DNA from 3 places in the Haloimpatiens massiliensis genome. Region 2 is predicted to be linked to each of the others. Evidence: riboswitches for the same ligand, from Rfam matches in the RefSeq annotation. Region 2 holds a riboswitch; each other region holds the start of a gene.
What was found. Region 2 has a riboswitch for cobalamin ahead of C1715_RS00325 (ABC transporter substrate-binding protein). Riboswitches for the same ligand answer to the same signal wherever they lie in the genome.

Region 1 (5,645 bases), on a different contig from region 2:
TATTAGTGTCTTTTCCAAGATAACTTCCATAAGTTATCATACACCCCATACCTAAGCTAAGAGAGAAAAAAACCTGTCCCAGTGCATCAAGAACCACATCCATTGTTATTTTTGAAAAATCCGGAATTATAAAATACTTCACACCTTCCATAGCTCCTGGTAATGTAACAGAACGTATTGCTAAAATAATAATTATGACAAATAAAGATGGCATCATTATTTTACTTGCTTTTTCTATTCCTTTACCAATACCTATAAATACTATAGCAAGAGTAATTATCATGAAAATCCCACTATATACTATAGGCATAGTAGTAGAAGACACAAATCCTCCAAATATCCCCTTTAGAATTTCTGGATCACTTACTTTTAAAGCTCCCGTTGCTGACTTTACTAAGTAGTTAATAACCCATCCGCCTACAACACTATAGAAAGATAATATAAGAAAAGCTGCAAAAACTCCAAGAGCACCTACCCAACCCCATTTTTTGCTGATTTTTGCATAGGCACCTATAGCATTCAACTGAGTATGCCTTCCTAAAGCAATTTCAGCTATCATCAAGCTAAACCCTAACAATAAAACTATAATTACATATACAAGTACAAAAGCTCCTCCTCCGTTTGTTCCTGCCTTATAAGGAAATTTCCATAAGTTGCCAAGTCCTACTGCCGATCCTGCTGCCGCCAATATAAAGCCAAGTTTAGAGCCCCATTGCTCCCTTTCTTTAACCTGCACTTCTTTGCTCATAAACATACTCCCTTCCTTTTAAATGTTACATACTATTATATATGAATTTTTATTAATTTAAAATACCTTTTTTCAGAAAACTCTTTATTATTTTTTTAACAATTTTATATAGTAAACCCTTTATATATGGTTCATTGTATGTTTTACCTTTTAAAGGAAGTAAACTTATTCACATGTCTTTTGCAAGTTTTTTATTCATTTATTGCTTAGAATGTATGATTAGATTTATATATATAGATAAATTCATTTTGTTTTAATAATTTTTCTATAGCTTTGTACTTTTATAAATCATTTATAAAAATACTAAATAAAAAGAACAATTATAGTCACTTTAAATTAACTATAATTGTTCTTTTACTTTGTTAATATTTTATTTTTTTAATATTTTTCTTATACTTTTAAAGAGTACCGGTTTCATATTATCTATATTATCTGGCTCCTCTAATATTATACCACTGTAACATATAGAACTTGTTAACTCTAATATTATAAATAGAGTTTTTCCCGAGTCTTCTATATCATATTCACCAGAATTTATATTTTTCATAAATATATCTACTAGTCTTTTCATATCCTCATTAGTATCTATATCATACACGGCTTTTCTGTATATGCCCCAAGATAAGTTCTTATGTATTAATTTTAGAAGCATTTTATTATTCTTAAAGTATTCAATTAAATAGTTTATAAAAAATATTATAGCCTCTATGAAATCATCAAATTTTTCTTTATTTTTCTCAGTTTCTGACATAGCTTCTTTAATTACTACGGAGCTCTTTTTTAAAATTATTTTATCAAATATGTCATATTTATCCTTAAAATATAAATAAAAAGTTCCCTTTGCTACTCCAGCTTTCTTTACTATATCATCTATAGCTGTATTGTTTATCCCCTTAGTTATAAATAATTCATATGCTGCATCATACAAACTATTCCTTTTAATAGTTTTATTCTCTTTTCTTTTATTTCGCTTTAACGAAGGTTTTTCTCCCACTGATGATTTACCGTTAAAAGTTTCTTGTAAACTTTTAAAGTTTACACCTTTTAATATTTACTAAAAAGTTTAGAAACTTATAACGTTACCTCCTTTCTCAGTAATAGTATTATAATTATTAACTAATATCTAGTATAACATTAATATAAAATTATTAGTAACCAAAAACTTAAAATTTATTATTTTTATATTATGATTAAACCACAAAAATGTAAAATGTAGTGAAATTTTATAATTAACCATTTTAAATTTTACATAAAAACTCTCTACATTAAAATATTAATGGGAACTACCACTTACAGTATACTCATTAAATCATTTGATTAAAGAATACATAAGTGCTATAATCATTTTGTAAATTTATTAAATAATTAATATTATAGGTACTATGATGTTTAAAAGGGAAATGAGTGAAAATCTCATACGGTCCCGCCACTGTAACGAAGAGTCTATTGACTATATGCCACTTAATTTAATTTAGGGAAGGCGCCAATAGATGATGATTCTAAGTCAGGAGACCTGCCTATAATGGTTTAATATTAGCTTGCGCGGATAAAGCTGACATTGGTTTGTTTTTTGTAACCATTATCTTTTTTACGCAAGATAATGGTTTTTTATATTGTTAAAATTAAAAATATTAGGAGGATTCGTATGAAAAGATTTAAAAAGTTTATAGTAAGTTGTTTATTTTTAACAATGCTATTCTCCCTAGCAGCCTGTAGTAATAAAAATTCTAACTCATCTAAAACCAAAGATGATACGAAAATTTCTTATCCTTTAAACATAAAGGATTCATATAATAGAGATGTTACTATAGAAAAAGAACCTGAGAAGATAGTTTCCTTAGCTCCGAATATAACAGAAACTATTTTTGCTCTTGGAAAAGGAGATAAATTAGTTGGAAGGACGGATTATTGTGATTATCCAGAAGCTTCTAAAAAAATTCAATCTGTAGGAAGTCTTAAAAATCCTAATATAGAAAAAATAGCTGAATTAAAACCAGATTTAGTTATTGCTTCTACTCATTTTGATAAAAAAGTTTTACAAAAGCTAGAAGCATTAAATATTAAAACCGTAGTACTTTATGGTAAAGATAATCTAGATGGAGCATATAGTACCATAGAAAAATTAGGTACTATATTAAATTCAAAAGAAAAGTCAAATGAAATAGTTTCAAATATGAAAAAGAAAGTAGAATCTATAAAAGAAAAAGTTAAAGGTAAATCTACACCTTCTATATACTATGTAATATCCTATGGTAAATTTGGTGATTACACCGCTGGTGGTGATACTTTTATAAATGAACTTATAGAAATTGCTGGTGGAAAAAATATAGCTTCTGACGTTAAAGGTTGGCAATATAGTATCGAAAAAGTTATAGAAAAAAATCCTGATATGGTAATATGCTCTAAATATTTCGATTCTAAAAAAGGAATACAAAATACAAATGGATATAAGGATTTATCTGCTGTTAAAAATAACAAACTATATGAAATAGATAACAATCTTTTAGATAGACAAGGCCCTAGACTTGCAGACGGTCTTGAAGCATTAGCAAAAATTATACATCCTGAATTATTTAAATAAACAGCTATAAAGGACTATTGACACCTAATACAAATGGTTGTATTGTCAATAGTCCTTTAAAGAATAATTTGAAATGGAGAAAAATCATGCATTCTATAGAAAAAAAGAAACACTACAATATATTATTTATTACTCTCACTACTATTTTGTTTTTGATTATAATATTTTGTGCTGCATTGGGTGCTGCTGATATAAACTTCTTTAAATCTATGAAAATTTTATTTTCAAAACTTCCTTTTATTAATAATTTAATAGATACTTCTACTATTAAAGCTTCTGAAAGCTTAATAGTATTAAATATACGTTTACCTAGAATACTAATGTCCATAATAATAGGTATAGGTTTATCTGTAGTAGGTTGCTCTTTTCAAGCTATATTTAGAAATCCTATGGCAGACCCCTATATACTAGGCATTTCATCTGGTTCTGCTTTAGGTGCTACTGTAGGTATAATATTAAATTTTTCCTTTTGGAATAGCGTTATCGGGGTATCATTTTTCGCTTTTTTAGGTGGTACATTAACTACTTTATTTGTTTACAATATTGCAAGAGTTGGAAAAAAGCTTCCCACAAATACACTACTTTTATCTGGAGTAACCATGAGTTTTTTGCTTTCTTCCATAATATCAATACTTATGCTCTTTAATAGAAATCAATTAGAAGATATATATATGTGGACAATGGGTAGCGTTTCATCTGCTAGTTGGAAAGAACTAAAAATAGTAGTACCTATAATATTAATAGGTTCCTTTATAATAATATCTTTATCCAAAGACTTAAATATTATGTTAACTGGAGATACTACCGCCGAAAGTCTTGGAGTAAATGTAGAAAAAACAAAAAAAATAATACTCCTAACATCTTCATTAATAGTTGCTTCCTGCGTATCAGTTACAGGTATAATTGGATTTGTAGGACTTATAATTCCTCATATAGCTAGATTAATAGTGGGACCTGACCACAGAATTTTATTTCCCTTTTCAGCACTATTTGGAGCTATATTTTTAACTATTACAGATACTTTAGCACGAACATTAATAAATCCTTCTGAAATACCTGTTGGAGTAATTACCGCACTATTCGGTGCACCATATTTTTTATATTTACTATACCAAAATAAAAAGAAGGTGCTATAATGATGATAACTGTGAAAAATTTAAATTTTAAGTATGGAGAAAAAAGCATATTAGAAAATATAAATTTTAACATACAAAAAAATAAATTTTACAGCATACTTGGTCCAAACGGTTCTGGCAAAACTACTCTTTTAAAAAATATCAATAAATCCCTTGAACAAATAAAGAATACTATATTTATTGAAAATGAAGATTTGTATTTTATTAAGAATAAAGATTTAGCTAAAAAAATATCCTGGGTTCCACAAAACACTTCCATTGATTTCGACTTTTCAGTTATGGACATAGTACTTATGGGAAGAAATCCGTATATAAGTAGATTCTCTTCTGAAAGCCATGAAGACTTGACAATTGTAGAAGAATCAATGAAAATAACTAATACATGGAATTTAAAAGATAAAAATATTAGAGAATTAAGTGGTGGAGAACGTCAACGTGTAATTATAGCACGAGCTCTTGCCCAAAAAACAGATATACTTTTACTAGACGAACCAACTTCTAATTTAGACATACACCATCAAATTGAACTTTTAGACACTATAAAATTTGTAAATTTAAATATGACAATAGTAGCTGTTCTACATGATCTAAATCTTGCATCACAATACAGTGACTATCTTATACTTTTAAAAGATGGTAAAATAATATCTATAGGCACACCAGAACAAGTATTAACTAAACATAATATACAATTAGCCTATGACATAGATGTTAACATTATAAAAGACCCTATAACTTTAAGACCTCATATAATACCTATAAGTAAAAAATTAATAGAAAATCAAAATAACTTGTACAAAAACAATATTACTTATTTGTAATTTCATTATAAAATTCAACAACAAGTTTTATTTTTTACGTATTATTTATGGTATTATTTTAAATATATTATTTTAAAAAGTTCATCTTAACTTATTATACAAGGAGTGACTGTTTTGATTAAAAATAAAAAAATACCGTATTTAAATTTAATACCTATATTAGTTATCTCTTTTTTACTATTTAAATTCATTGACAACATTGATTTATTTGCAAAATGTCTCAAAACATTTTTTTCCATAATCAGTTCTTTCATATGGGCATTTTGTATAGCTTATATTTTAAGTCCTGCTGTTAACTATTTAGAAAAAAAATTTAAACTAAAAAGAGCAATTAGTCTACTGATAGTTTATACATTAGT
Region 2 (5,645 bases):
ATCTATTATTCTTTCATCTTCTTCTGTAAAGCCTGAGAAAATTTTTTTATGGGCATGTCTTCCATATGACACCAAATCTCTTATGCAAATATCCTCAGGACATCCGTTATTCTGAGATAAAATAGCCATATTTTTTGCTAAAGTTTTGGCCTTTAATTTATATATATCCTCTCCATTTAATAAAACCCTTCCTGTCTTTGGCTTTAAATTTCTACTCATAACCCTAAGCAATGTAGTTTTTCCACATCCATTAGGCCCTATTATGGATATTATTTTGCCTTTTTCTATATTTAAATTTATTCCTTTTAATACTTGTTTTTCACCATAATTAATACTGATGTTTTCTACAGTTAAAATATCCATTTTATCACCCTGCAATAATATTTTATCTTTCTATGCCTGTCTTCTCAGTAAATATAAAAAGAATGGTGCTCCTAAAAGTGCCATTATTATACCTACAGGTATTTCCACAGGTGCAAAAATAGTCCTTCCAAAAGTGTCACAAAACACAACTATGGCCGCTCCCAAAAATGCTGCCCCTGGAAGTAAATATTTATAGTCACTTCCAATTATAAGCCTAGTTGTATGAGGTATTATAAGCCCTACAAATCCTAAAAGTCCAACTACAGATACTGCACTAGCTGCCAGCATAGCTGCTATAGCTGTTATTTCTAATCTAACTAACTCTACATTGAGGCCCAATCCTCTTGCAGTATCATCACCCAATACTAATATATTAAGTCTTTCAGCCATTATCATAGCAAGTATTAAACCTACTATAGTATAAGGTAGGATAGTATATACTTGTGGCCAACTTCTTGCAGATAATCCTCCATTCATAAACATGATAGCTCCATGAACCCTGTCACTAAAAAACACCATAAGTGCAGATATGCCTGCACCTAATATAGCTGAAACTGCTACTCCAGCTAATACAACTCTCATAGGTTGTATTCCGCCTTTCCAAGCAAGTATATATATCATTATAGCTGCCACCATAGCACCTACAAAAGCAACTGGAGGTACTAAATATTGATATTGAGGAAAAATTATTAATATAAGCATACCCGCAAGACCAGCTCCTGAAGATATGCCTATTATTCCAGGGTCCGCTAGAGGGTTTCTCATTACCCCCTGTAGCATTGCCCCAGAGAGGGCCAAGTTAATTCCAACCAATGCTCCTACAATAGTTCTAGGAATTCTAACATTCCATATAACAAGGCCCTCTGGAGTTAAATTACTGGGATGTTTTAATATGTTAAGTATATCTTTTATAGATATTTCCATGCTACCATACACATTACTTATAAAAAATGCACTTATAGCTAATATGATAAATAATATTATCACAGCTATTTTATAAAAATTTCTATTGTTTTTCTTACGATTTTTTATATTACTTGTCATTCAATTCACCGTATATTTCTGGATATACGCCTTTAGCCATAAATTCTATTGCATCTACAAATTTATCTCCTGCATTATAAAGGAAGTATCTTTGTGGTAAGTATACTATTTTATTATTCTTAACAGCTTTTAAATTCTTCCATACAGGATCTTTTCCAAGTTGCTTTTCTATTACCTCTTTTGCTGTTTTATCAGATTTTACCATACTGGTTACCAATATAACATCTGGATCTTGTTTTACAATTTCTTCTATACTAAATGGAATAGATTCTCCACCCATTCCTTCTCCTTTTTTGCCTGCAGCTATATTGTCTAGTTTTAGTATTTTAGCCACATTACCAGCTATACTATTTTCAAGTTTTACTGATACATCTTTAGAAGTAGCATACAGAATAACTGCTTTTTTAGGTTTTTCTGGAAGTTTATCCTCTATAGCCTTTTTATCTTTATCCATCTTAGCTATAATCTCTTCAGCTTTATTTTCATTTCCAACTATTCTTCCTACAACTTTTAAATTTTCTATTACATCATCATATGTTTTCATATTTAAAGCTAACACTGGTATATTACTCTGTTTTAAAGCTGGTACTAACTTATTTTGAAGTCCAAATTGAGCAATTACTAAATCTGGTTTAAGAGATATTAATTTTTCCACATCTGGGTTGTAAACCTTCCCTATTTTAGGAAGATTTTCTACACCCTTTGGTATTATACTTCCTCCAGATAAATCAGCAGTACAAATAGTTTCTCCGCCTACCGCATATAAAAGTCCTAAGAATGTACCTGATATTGCTGCTATTTTCTTAGGTTTTTCCTTTAATGTAACTTCATTTCCCATCATATCCTTTATAGTAACTGGATAGCCTTTCCCTTGAGACATAGTTAATTTTGCCATAGATTTTGAACCTTTTTCTTTCATTTCTTCCTTCATGCCTTGAGACATAGCGGATTTGTTCTTAGTATCCATTTTTCCTTTTGTCTTTGTACCACATCCACTCAATGCCATAGATATGGCCATAGCTAGTGCTAACACTTGTCTCCTTTTCATTTTTAATCTCCCCTTTTTTTATTTTTTCCCTTTCATAAATTCTCTACCCTTATAATCCAATTATCTATTGATATAAATAAAAACAAGCCTCTTTTAGGAGGCTTGTTTTATAGATGTGTTATATAAGCATAAAAAACGCCTTCATGGAAGGCGTAAAAAACAACATCATTCACACAGTGAACTTTAAGCAATCTCTCCCTCCGAAAGATTAAAACATAACTTTATAAGGCAGGTCTCCTGACTTAGAATCATCCTACTCCCTTCTCTTCCCAAAGCATTTGCTTCAGTGAGTTACAAGGTTTCATCCTCTTTACAGTAGCGGGGGCTGTAGTGGACTTTCACCACTTTCCCTTTTCATTTCTTTTAAAGAAACACCTTAAAAGTATTTATTCAATTTTACTTTAAAATTCTTTCAAAATATTGTTTACTAATTTATACATCTATTCATAATATTAAACTAATATCCATCTATTATTCAACATTACAACGTCATTATACTATTATTAAGATATTTTTGCAAGTAATGTTTTGTTTTTAGAAATTAGTGAATTAATTATTACATAAAAATTTCCCAATCCAAAACATAGATTGGGAAATTTTATGTAATATTCTAGTAATTTTCGCAAAGCACTTCAAAGTAAGCTTTTGGATGAACACATGCAGGACACACTTCTGGGGCCTCTTCTCCTTCAAATATGTATCCACAGTTATTACATTTCCAAAGTTGTACCTTATCTTTCTTAAATACCATGTCTTTTTCTATATTTTCCACTAATTTATTATATCTAGCTTCATGATGTTTTTCTACTTCAGCAATTCTTTCAAAAGCTACTGATATCTCTTCAAATCCTTCTTCTCTTGCTACTCTAGCAAATTCAGGATATAGTTCTGACCATTCTTCATTTTCTCCAGCAGCGGCTGCCTTTAAATTAGCTTTAGTATCTCCATATAAAGCTACAGGATAAGCTGCATTAATTTCGATTCCTTCTCTCTGTAAATCATTAAGTAAGAATTTATAAAATCTCTTTGCATGTTCTTTTTCATTTTCTGCGGTTTCTAAAAATATGTTAGCTATTTGCACATATCCCTGCTTTTTAGCTGTACTTGAATAATAAGTATATCTGTTTCTTGCCTGTGATTCTCCTGCAAATGCCTTAAGCAAATTTTCAGCTGTTTTAGTCCCTTTTAATGATTTCATGTTTAAACCCTCCTATAAATTATTTTAACCACTTTACAAATACTTCAAGTATTAATTAACATAATTTGAAAATTTTATAATTATCTATATGACTTTATTAATAAGCATACTATCTAATATATTAATTATAACATAAAAATTATTATTTACTACTAAATATTTAATAATATTAGAAATTTATCATAAGCTTTCCATTATATCAATACTCTTTCTTTAATCACATTCACAATATTTTAACTATAGATTAATTAATACATTTATTATATCATTAACATATATTACATATCTTATGAAATACAAAATTACAAAAGGGTGGATGAATATGCCAAGATTAATAGTAATAAGTGAAGGAATAGAAACCAGCACATGTATATGGAAACAATTAAGAGAATTAATTGGTGATACAGTTGATATATCTAGATGTAGTTTGGAGGAAGGTATAAATGTAGATTTTAAAAATTCACTAGTGTTAATTACTAGTCCTTCCATAAAGGATAAAATATTACCTTATATTCCTCTTAAAGTTCAGTACATAGTAGCTAGAAGAATAATAAATTACAAACACATAAAAAAACTTTTGGGAATAAAAAAAAATAGTCATTTACTTCTGGTAAATGATTCAAAAGCTACCTGCACAGAATCCATAGAACAATTGCATGATATGGGCATTGAACATATTAATTTTCATCCTTACTATCCCGAGAAAAAAAATTATAAAAAATTAGATACTTGTGTTACTTTTGGTGAAGGTAGATTTGCTCCTAAATGTGTAAAAAAAATAATTGACTTAGGCTCAAGAAATGTTGACATAAGTACACTTATTGAAATACTTCAATATTTCAATCTCATGGATAAAAAAGGTAGTTTTATATCTCCTCAGTTTACTAGAGAAATAATAAAACTTACCCAAAACTATTATGTGGCCGCAAACAAAGCTATAGAGCTAAAAAATATGTTCAAAACTATAGTGGATAACTCTAGTGACGGAATACTTTATATAAATGAAGATGGTACTGTATCCATTACCAACAAAGTTTTCTGTTCTTTAGCAGGTAAGGATATATGTCACATACTTTATAAAAAAATATCTGATGTCATTCCTAATTTTACTAATTGGAAAGTTTCTGAAATACAAAATGAAATAATAGAACTAAATAATAAAAACATTGTAATTACTATCTCTCCTATAAAAACTGTAGATAACACAGTGGGATATATGCTAACAACTGAAGAAGCTAGCAAAATACAAAAAATAGAACATGAATTAAGACGGAAAATGAGACTTTCTGAGCATAATGCCTTTTATAATTTTGAAAATATAATAGGCAATAGTATGGCATTAAAAAATACCATTAACCTTGCAAAAAAATTAGCCTTAAGCAATTCAACCGTATTAATACAAGGAGAAAGTGGTACTGGCAAGGAACTTTTTGCACAAGCCATACATAATTTTTCTCCAAGAAGAAATGCTCAGTTTGTTCCTGTGAACTTTTCTTCACTTTCGGATAGTCTACTAGAAAGTGAGTTATTTGGTTATGAAGATGGAGCTTTCACTGGTGCTAAACGTGGCGGAAAACCAGGTTTGTTTGAACAGGCTCATGGAGGAACTATATTTTTAGACGAAATAGGAGAAATATCCTTACAATTTCAAGTTAAATTATTAAGAATTCTTCAAGAAAGACAAATAAGGAGAGTAGGTGGAAATGAAATCATTCCTATAGACATAAGAGTCATAGCTGCAACTAATAAAAATTTAATAAAAGAAGTTAAAAAAGGTACTTTCAGACAGGATCTATTTTATAGGCTAAGCGTCTTGCCATTATTTTTACCTAGTCTAAAAGAAAGAAAAGAGGATATTACATGTTTACTTCAACACTATCTTAGGAAATTCACTAAAAAAAATAGTTTGGAGCTTAAAGAATTTTTCACTAAAGATTCCTTAGATTTTTTAATTAAATATTCCTGGCCTGGCAACATACGTGAACTAGTAAA
Region 3 (5,645 bases), on a different contig from region 2:
CTCCCAGCATAGATGTTATTATACCTATAGGCATTTCCATACCCTTCATTACAGTTCTTGAAAAAACGTCTGTCCATATTAAAAATATGGCACCAACTAGTGCACTAATTGGAATAAGTCTTCTATGGTCACATCCCACAAAGCCTCTTACAATATGTGGAATTATAAGTCCTACAAATCCTATTGTTCCTGCTACACATACTATTGTAGCAGTCATTAATGCTGTAATTATAATATATATTCTTCTATATTTATTTAAATCTTTTCCCAAAGTTATAGCAGTTTCGTCCCCCATTAACATTACATTTAAATTTCTAAACTGACTTAGAAAAAACAAGGTTCCTACTATTATAATAGCAGCAGGCAAAATAATATTCTTCCAAGAAGCACTGGCTAAACTGCCCATAAGCCAAAAGGTTAAATTTCTAATGCCCCTTTCGTTTCCCGCTATAAATATTATAAAACTTGTGAAGGCGGAACATATGGCACTTACCACCACACCAGAAAGTATGAGCTTTTCTGATGAACATCTTCCTCCAATATTTGATAGAGTATATACGCATATTGAACAGATTAGGGCACCTACAAATGCTAAAATTCCTATGGAGTTGCCTCCTAAAAATTTAGTAACTCCTATCATTATGGAAAAAGTTGCTCCTAGAGAAGCCCCTGAAGAAATTCCAAGTATATAGGGATCTGCTAAGGTATTTTGAACCATAGCTTGCATTACAACACCAACTACAGAAAGACCAGCTCCCACTATAGCACCTAGTAATATCCTAGGAAATCTTATTCCCCATACTATTTCATAACTTACTCCTTTAACAAGAGTTTGTTTATCCCCTATAGGTATTTTAAATATATTGTATACAACTATTCTAAATACCTCTTTAATTTGAAGTTTAACTGGCCCAAATATTACGGCTATTATCACTGATATAGCTAAAAATGCTATTAAAATTGTAACTAGTACCATTATAGATGTTTTTTTTCTAAATATCACCTTTTGTTTATCCCCGTTACATTTCTTGTCCATTTCTTCAGATATTCTCCTCTAATTTTTCTTTTATTAAAATATTTTTGCTTATTTAAATAATTCTGGATAGAATCCCTTTGCAAGTCTTTCTATTCCGTTTATAGTTCTTGCCCCTCCAGCGTAAGTTTCTGCAAGTGGAGTGTATATTATTTTCTTATTCTTTATAGCATTTACATCTTTAAGTACTTTATTATTTAATAGGGCATCTGCTTCTTTGTTATCCTTAACTTGAGTTTCAAAATGTATAAGCACTATTACATCTGGATTTTTATTTAGTATATTTTCTGCGCTATATTCTCCACCTTTTTCATTGGTTTCTACATTAACTCCTCCAGCCATTTTAACCATGTCATTTACAAGAGAATTTTGTCCGTAAGCATAATATTTATTTTCACTTATACCTTCAACCACAAGTACTTTAGCTTCTTTTTTCCCTTTTATCTTACTTTGGACATCTTCTACTCGTTTTTTCATAGATGTTATTACTTCATTAGCCTTGTTTTCTATATCAAATATTTTTCCTAAGTCTTCTATATCCTTATAGATATTATCTACTGTACATTTTTTTCCTAATGTATTTCTTTGAATAAATGTAGTCATACCTTTTTCATTCCATGTTTTAACATCACCTAGATTTTTTTCAAAAAATGCTGAAGACCATCCCACTATAGCATCAGGTTTTTTAGAAATAATAACTTCTTTTGATGGATATTTTTCTGATAAAACTGGTATCTTATCATATTCAGCCTTAAGTTCTGGTAGAACTGGATTATCTAAATATGCTGTACCTACCATGTTTTTACCAAGTCCTAGTGTAAGTAATAATTCTGTAGTTGTTTGATTGGTAGTTATAATTTTTTCTGGTTTTTTATCTATTTTTAGTTCATATTCATTTCCATCTGCATCATAATTTTTTATGTTCAATGGATATTGACTGCTTTTTTCTTTTCCTTTTTCTTCTACTTTTTTATCATTTTTACTCGTATCATTTAAATTTTTGTTGGCATCTTTACATCCAGCAAAAGATGTCATCATTCCTAAAGCTATTAAAATACTTATTATTTTCTTTTTCATAAATTTTTTCGTTTAAAGGCATTTTTGCCTTTAAACCTGTCCTCCCCTCAATTGATTAATTTTTGATAAAATAAAAAGCTATCCCAAAGGATAGCTAAATTTTCACAACAAAATATACAGCTACTACCTCCCTCCGAAGTAAAACGCAAATAAGCTCAATTAGGCAGGTCTCCTGACTTACACATGAAACCCTGTAAATAGTCTTCCCAATTTTAAATCAGTGACATATTTATTTACAAGTAGTGCTTACAGTAGCGGGGGCTGTGTTGGATTTACACCAATCTTCCCTTTTAATCTTTTACGAACCCAAAAGATTTATATTCATTTTTAATTTATTCAAGTTTTAATTCATTTTTTTTGATTTATCAAAGTTTTAATTCACCTTTCGGAATTATTTTATATGATTTAACTATATTAGTCAATACTGCTTCTATATAAATTTCATTGAATAAATTCCATTATATTGTTATATTTAGATTAAGCTCACTATAATTTTATTTTGTTAGGAGATGGTCTTTTGAAAAATATAGCGATTATGGTTTGTAATAAAATCACCTATGAATGTGCTGGAGTAGGATGTTTTAAAGCTTTTAATGAAAAATCTAAAGCTTTTGAAATTTATAAAGATCAAGACGTTAAACTTTGTGGATTCTTTCACTGCAACGGTTGTGAAAAAGATTTAAATAAAGAACTAGAATATAAGATAAATCAGCTTCACAATGTAAATGTGGACACTGTACATATGGCTTTATGCATAGATGTAGAATGTTCTAGATATAATGAAATAGAAGAGTTTCTAAAAGGCAAAGGATTTACTGTAGTTAATGGAAGTCATTGATTTTAAATCTTTTTAAAAAAGCTGCTGCATTAAGAAATTTATATAAAATATATTGTGCAAATTTTAAACTTGCACAATATATTTTAGTATTTATCGCAATGCAACAGCCGACTAAATTTTTATCTTAATTATACATTATGCAACCCCTGTTTAACTGTCCCCATCTTACATCTTACATTTTTCTTATTATCTTTGTATCTTTAAGATTTGATTTTTAAGTTCTAAATATAACCTCTTCCTTACTAAACATATATCTTGCAAAAGATATGGATAAAGCAATGTAAAGGAGCATCCATGCAAGCACTATTATTAAATGCTTTGCATTAAACATTCCCAAGATAAGTTCTTTTATAACTGCTGTGGCATTTACCACAGGGATATTTAAGAATATCATGGACATATTTTTAGGTTCTATGAAGTATGATGTAAAACCAAGCATTCCTATAAAGCTTAAAGGAGTCAAGTAAGTTTGAGCTTCCTTGAAGGATCTGGCGTAAATACTTATAGCAAGAGCTAGTGCTCCAAAAACCATAGTAAGAAGTACAGTTATTAATGCTATAATAAGTAAAGTTTTAGGCTCCATGCTGAATTTAGCTCCATCTACACCGTAATTAAAAGCTTCTGGCGAAGTTTTCATAGATATACCTAATCCTGATATAAAAGCTATAGATGTTACTATACCCATAGTGGTTATGGCTAAAAATTTACCCCAAAGCAGTGACATTCTGCTAGCTTGAGTAGTTAATAGTGGCTCTAGGGTACCTCTTTCTTTTTCCCCTGCGCCTAAATCTGTAGCTGAAGCTATAGGACCTGATGCAGCAAACATTATAAGCATCATAGGAAGAAGCAATGATAACATCATTTTAGCTACTCCATTTTCCTTCTTTTCCGCAGATTTTATAACTGGGTTTATAGGAGTTAATATAGATGTATCTATATTCTTTGCCTGAAGTCTAGCCCCTACTACAGCCTTAGAATACTGGTCTATAATAGCGTTGATTTCTGACATAGCCATAGTTGATTTTTGACTTGTATTGTCCATAGTTATAATAATATCCGCTTTTTTCTCTGCATTTATATTTTTATCAAAATCCTCTGGAATTTCTATACCTAAAAGTACTTTTCCTTCCTTTACGTCATTAAAAACATCTTTGGATTCCTTTAATTTTATATTCTTTTGAGATTTAAACATTTGTCCTAATTTACTATTCCCTTTATCTACCATAACTATATTCATTTCTTTTTTTACAGAGTCCATATTGCTTTTCATACCTTTTCCTATGAATCCAAAAATTATTGGATACATTAGAAGAGGTATTAATATAGCTGCTATTAGGGTTTTCTTATCTCTAAACATGTCTTTTAATTCTTTTTTATAAACAATAGATATTATATTCATTATTTATCACCTACCAATCTTATAAATATGTCTTCCATACTGCTACTTTGGTATTTGTCTTTGAAATATTCTATGGTACCTTCCTCGATAATCTTTCCTTTGTTAATAATAATGATTCTGTCACAAAGTTTTTCTACTTCTTGCATACTATGACTTGAGAATATAATAGATTTTCCTTGTTTTTTGCACTGTAATATAAAATCATGAACAAGCTTTGCAGCTGTTACATCAAGCCCTGTGGTAGGTTCATCAAAGAGCATTACTGTAGGTTTATGAACAATGGATCTGGCAATAGAAACCTTTTGCTTCATACCTCTTGAAAGTTTTCCTACTCTTCTGTCCATATATTCCTTTAACTCTAGCTCTTCTACTAGATAATTTATGCTGTCCTCAGCCTCTTTTTTGCTCATACCATTTAGCTGTGCAAAATATCTTATATTTTCTCTTACTGTAAGCCTATCGTATAACCCCACATCTCCACCAAATAAAATTCCTATTTCTCCTCTTACCTTTTGAGAATTTTCTATAATACTGTAACCATTTATCTCTGCGTTACCACCTGTAGGCTTTAACATAGTAGCAAGCATTCTCAGTGTAGTGGTTTTACCTGCACCATTTTCACCTAAAAGTCCTACTATTTCACCTTTATTTACTGTGAAACTAGCACTTTTAACCGCTTGTACATCCTTAAAGTTTTTACTTAAATTTTTAACTTCTATCACTGTTAGTCCCCCCCTTGTTATTAAGTTAATTACGTTCTCTTTTTAATTATTAATTTTGCAATGGACTGCTTTAAAATAAATTCAAGTACAATCTATAAAAGGTAACAAATAGCCAAGCTACCATTTATCTTAGTTATAAAAAATCACTTATACTTCTATATAACCAAATTTTACAACCAATTATATTATACAAAAATGGATAATTCATTACAATTACCTTAAGTAATTGTATTTCATGACTTAAGTCACTTTTTAGATAAAATCTTGTTATATGCATTTATACATTTTATTTCAATATACTTTATACTATATTTTATTTTACATTTGCTTTATATTTCCACAACATTTCTTTATACTATACTGTGTATATTTTCAAGTAATATTTCACAATTATTTTACATCTCTGTAGAGTTACTGTCACAATAGTACTTTATAATGTTACATAGTAAAATTGCATAGTAAAATTATAATATCTAAATAAGGAGGAAAATTTTATGGAATTATTTTTAAATATAGGTATGGCAAAAATCTGTACAATTCTTGGAATTTTAGCTTCAATAATATATATACTGAGAG

Region 1: it holds a riboswitch for cobalamin, as region 2 does, so the genes downstream of both, C1715_RS14820 (ABC transporter substrate-binding protein) here and C1715_RS00325 (ABC transporter substrate-binding protein) in region 2, are expected to answer to the same signal.
Region 3: it holds a riboswitch for cobalamin, as region 2 does, so the genes downstream of both, C1715_RS15870 (ABC transporter substrate-binding protein) here and C1715_RS00325 (ABC transporter substrate-binding protein) in region 2, are expected to answer to the same signal.

The regions. Positions count from the first base shown of each region.
Region 1 covers NZ_LT854640.1:1,396,524-1,402,168, reverse strand. The annotation lists gene C1715_RS14830 (sodium-dependent transporter) at 1-748, opposite strand, end outside; gene C1715_RS14825 (TetR/AcrR family transcriptional regulator) at 1,119-1,742, opposite strand; cobalamin riboswitch at 2,107-2,283, shown strand; gene C1715_RS14820 (ABC transporter substrate-binding protein) at 2,394-3,329, shown strand; gene C1715_RS14815 (FecCD family ABC transporter permease) at 3,416-4,465, shown strand; gene C1715_RS14810 (ABC transporter ATP-binding protein) at 4,465-5,286, shown strand; gene C1715_RS14805 (AI-2E family transporter) at 5,401-5,645, shown strand, end outside.
Region 2 covers NZ_LT854634.1:45,188-50,832, forward strand. The annotation lists gene C1715_RS00315 (ABC transporter ATP-binding protein) at 1-363, opposite strand, end outside; gene C1715_RS00320 (FecCD family ABC transporter permease) at 394-1,407, opposite strand; gene C1715_RS00325 (ABC transporter substrate-binding protein) at 1,397-2,455, opposite strand; cobalamin riboswitch at 2,666-2,849, opposite strand; gene rbr (rubrerythrin) at 3,066-3,653, opposite strand; gene C1715_RS00335 (sigma-54 interaction domain-containing protein) at 3,976-5,645, shown strand, end outside.
Region 3 covers NZ_LT854640.1:1,601,187-1,606,831, reverse strand. The annotation lists gene C1715_RS15875 (FecCD family ABC transporter permease) at 1-1,036, opposite strand, end outside; gene C1715_RS15870 (ABC transporter substrate-binding protein) at 1,085-2,110, opposite strand; cobalamin riboswitch at 2,256-2,435, opposite strand; gene C1715_RS15865 (CGGC domain-containing protein) at 2,628-2,948, shown strand; gene C1715_RS15860 (ABC transporter permease) at 3,163-4,347, opposite strand; gene C1715_RS15855 (ABC transporter ATP-binding protein) at 4,347-5,069, opposite strand; gene C1715_RS15850 (FMN-binding protein) at 5,564-5,645, shown strand, end outside.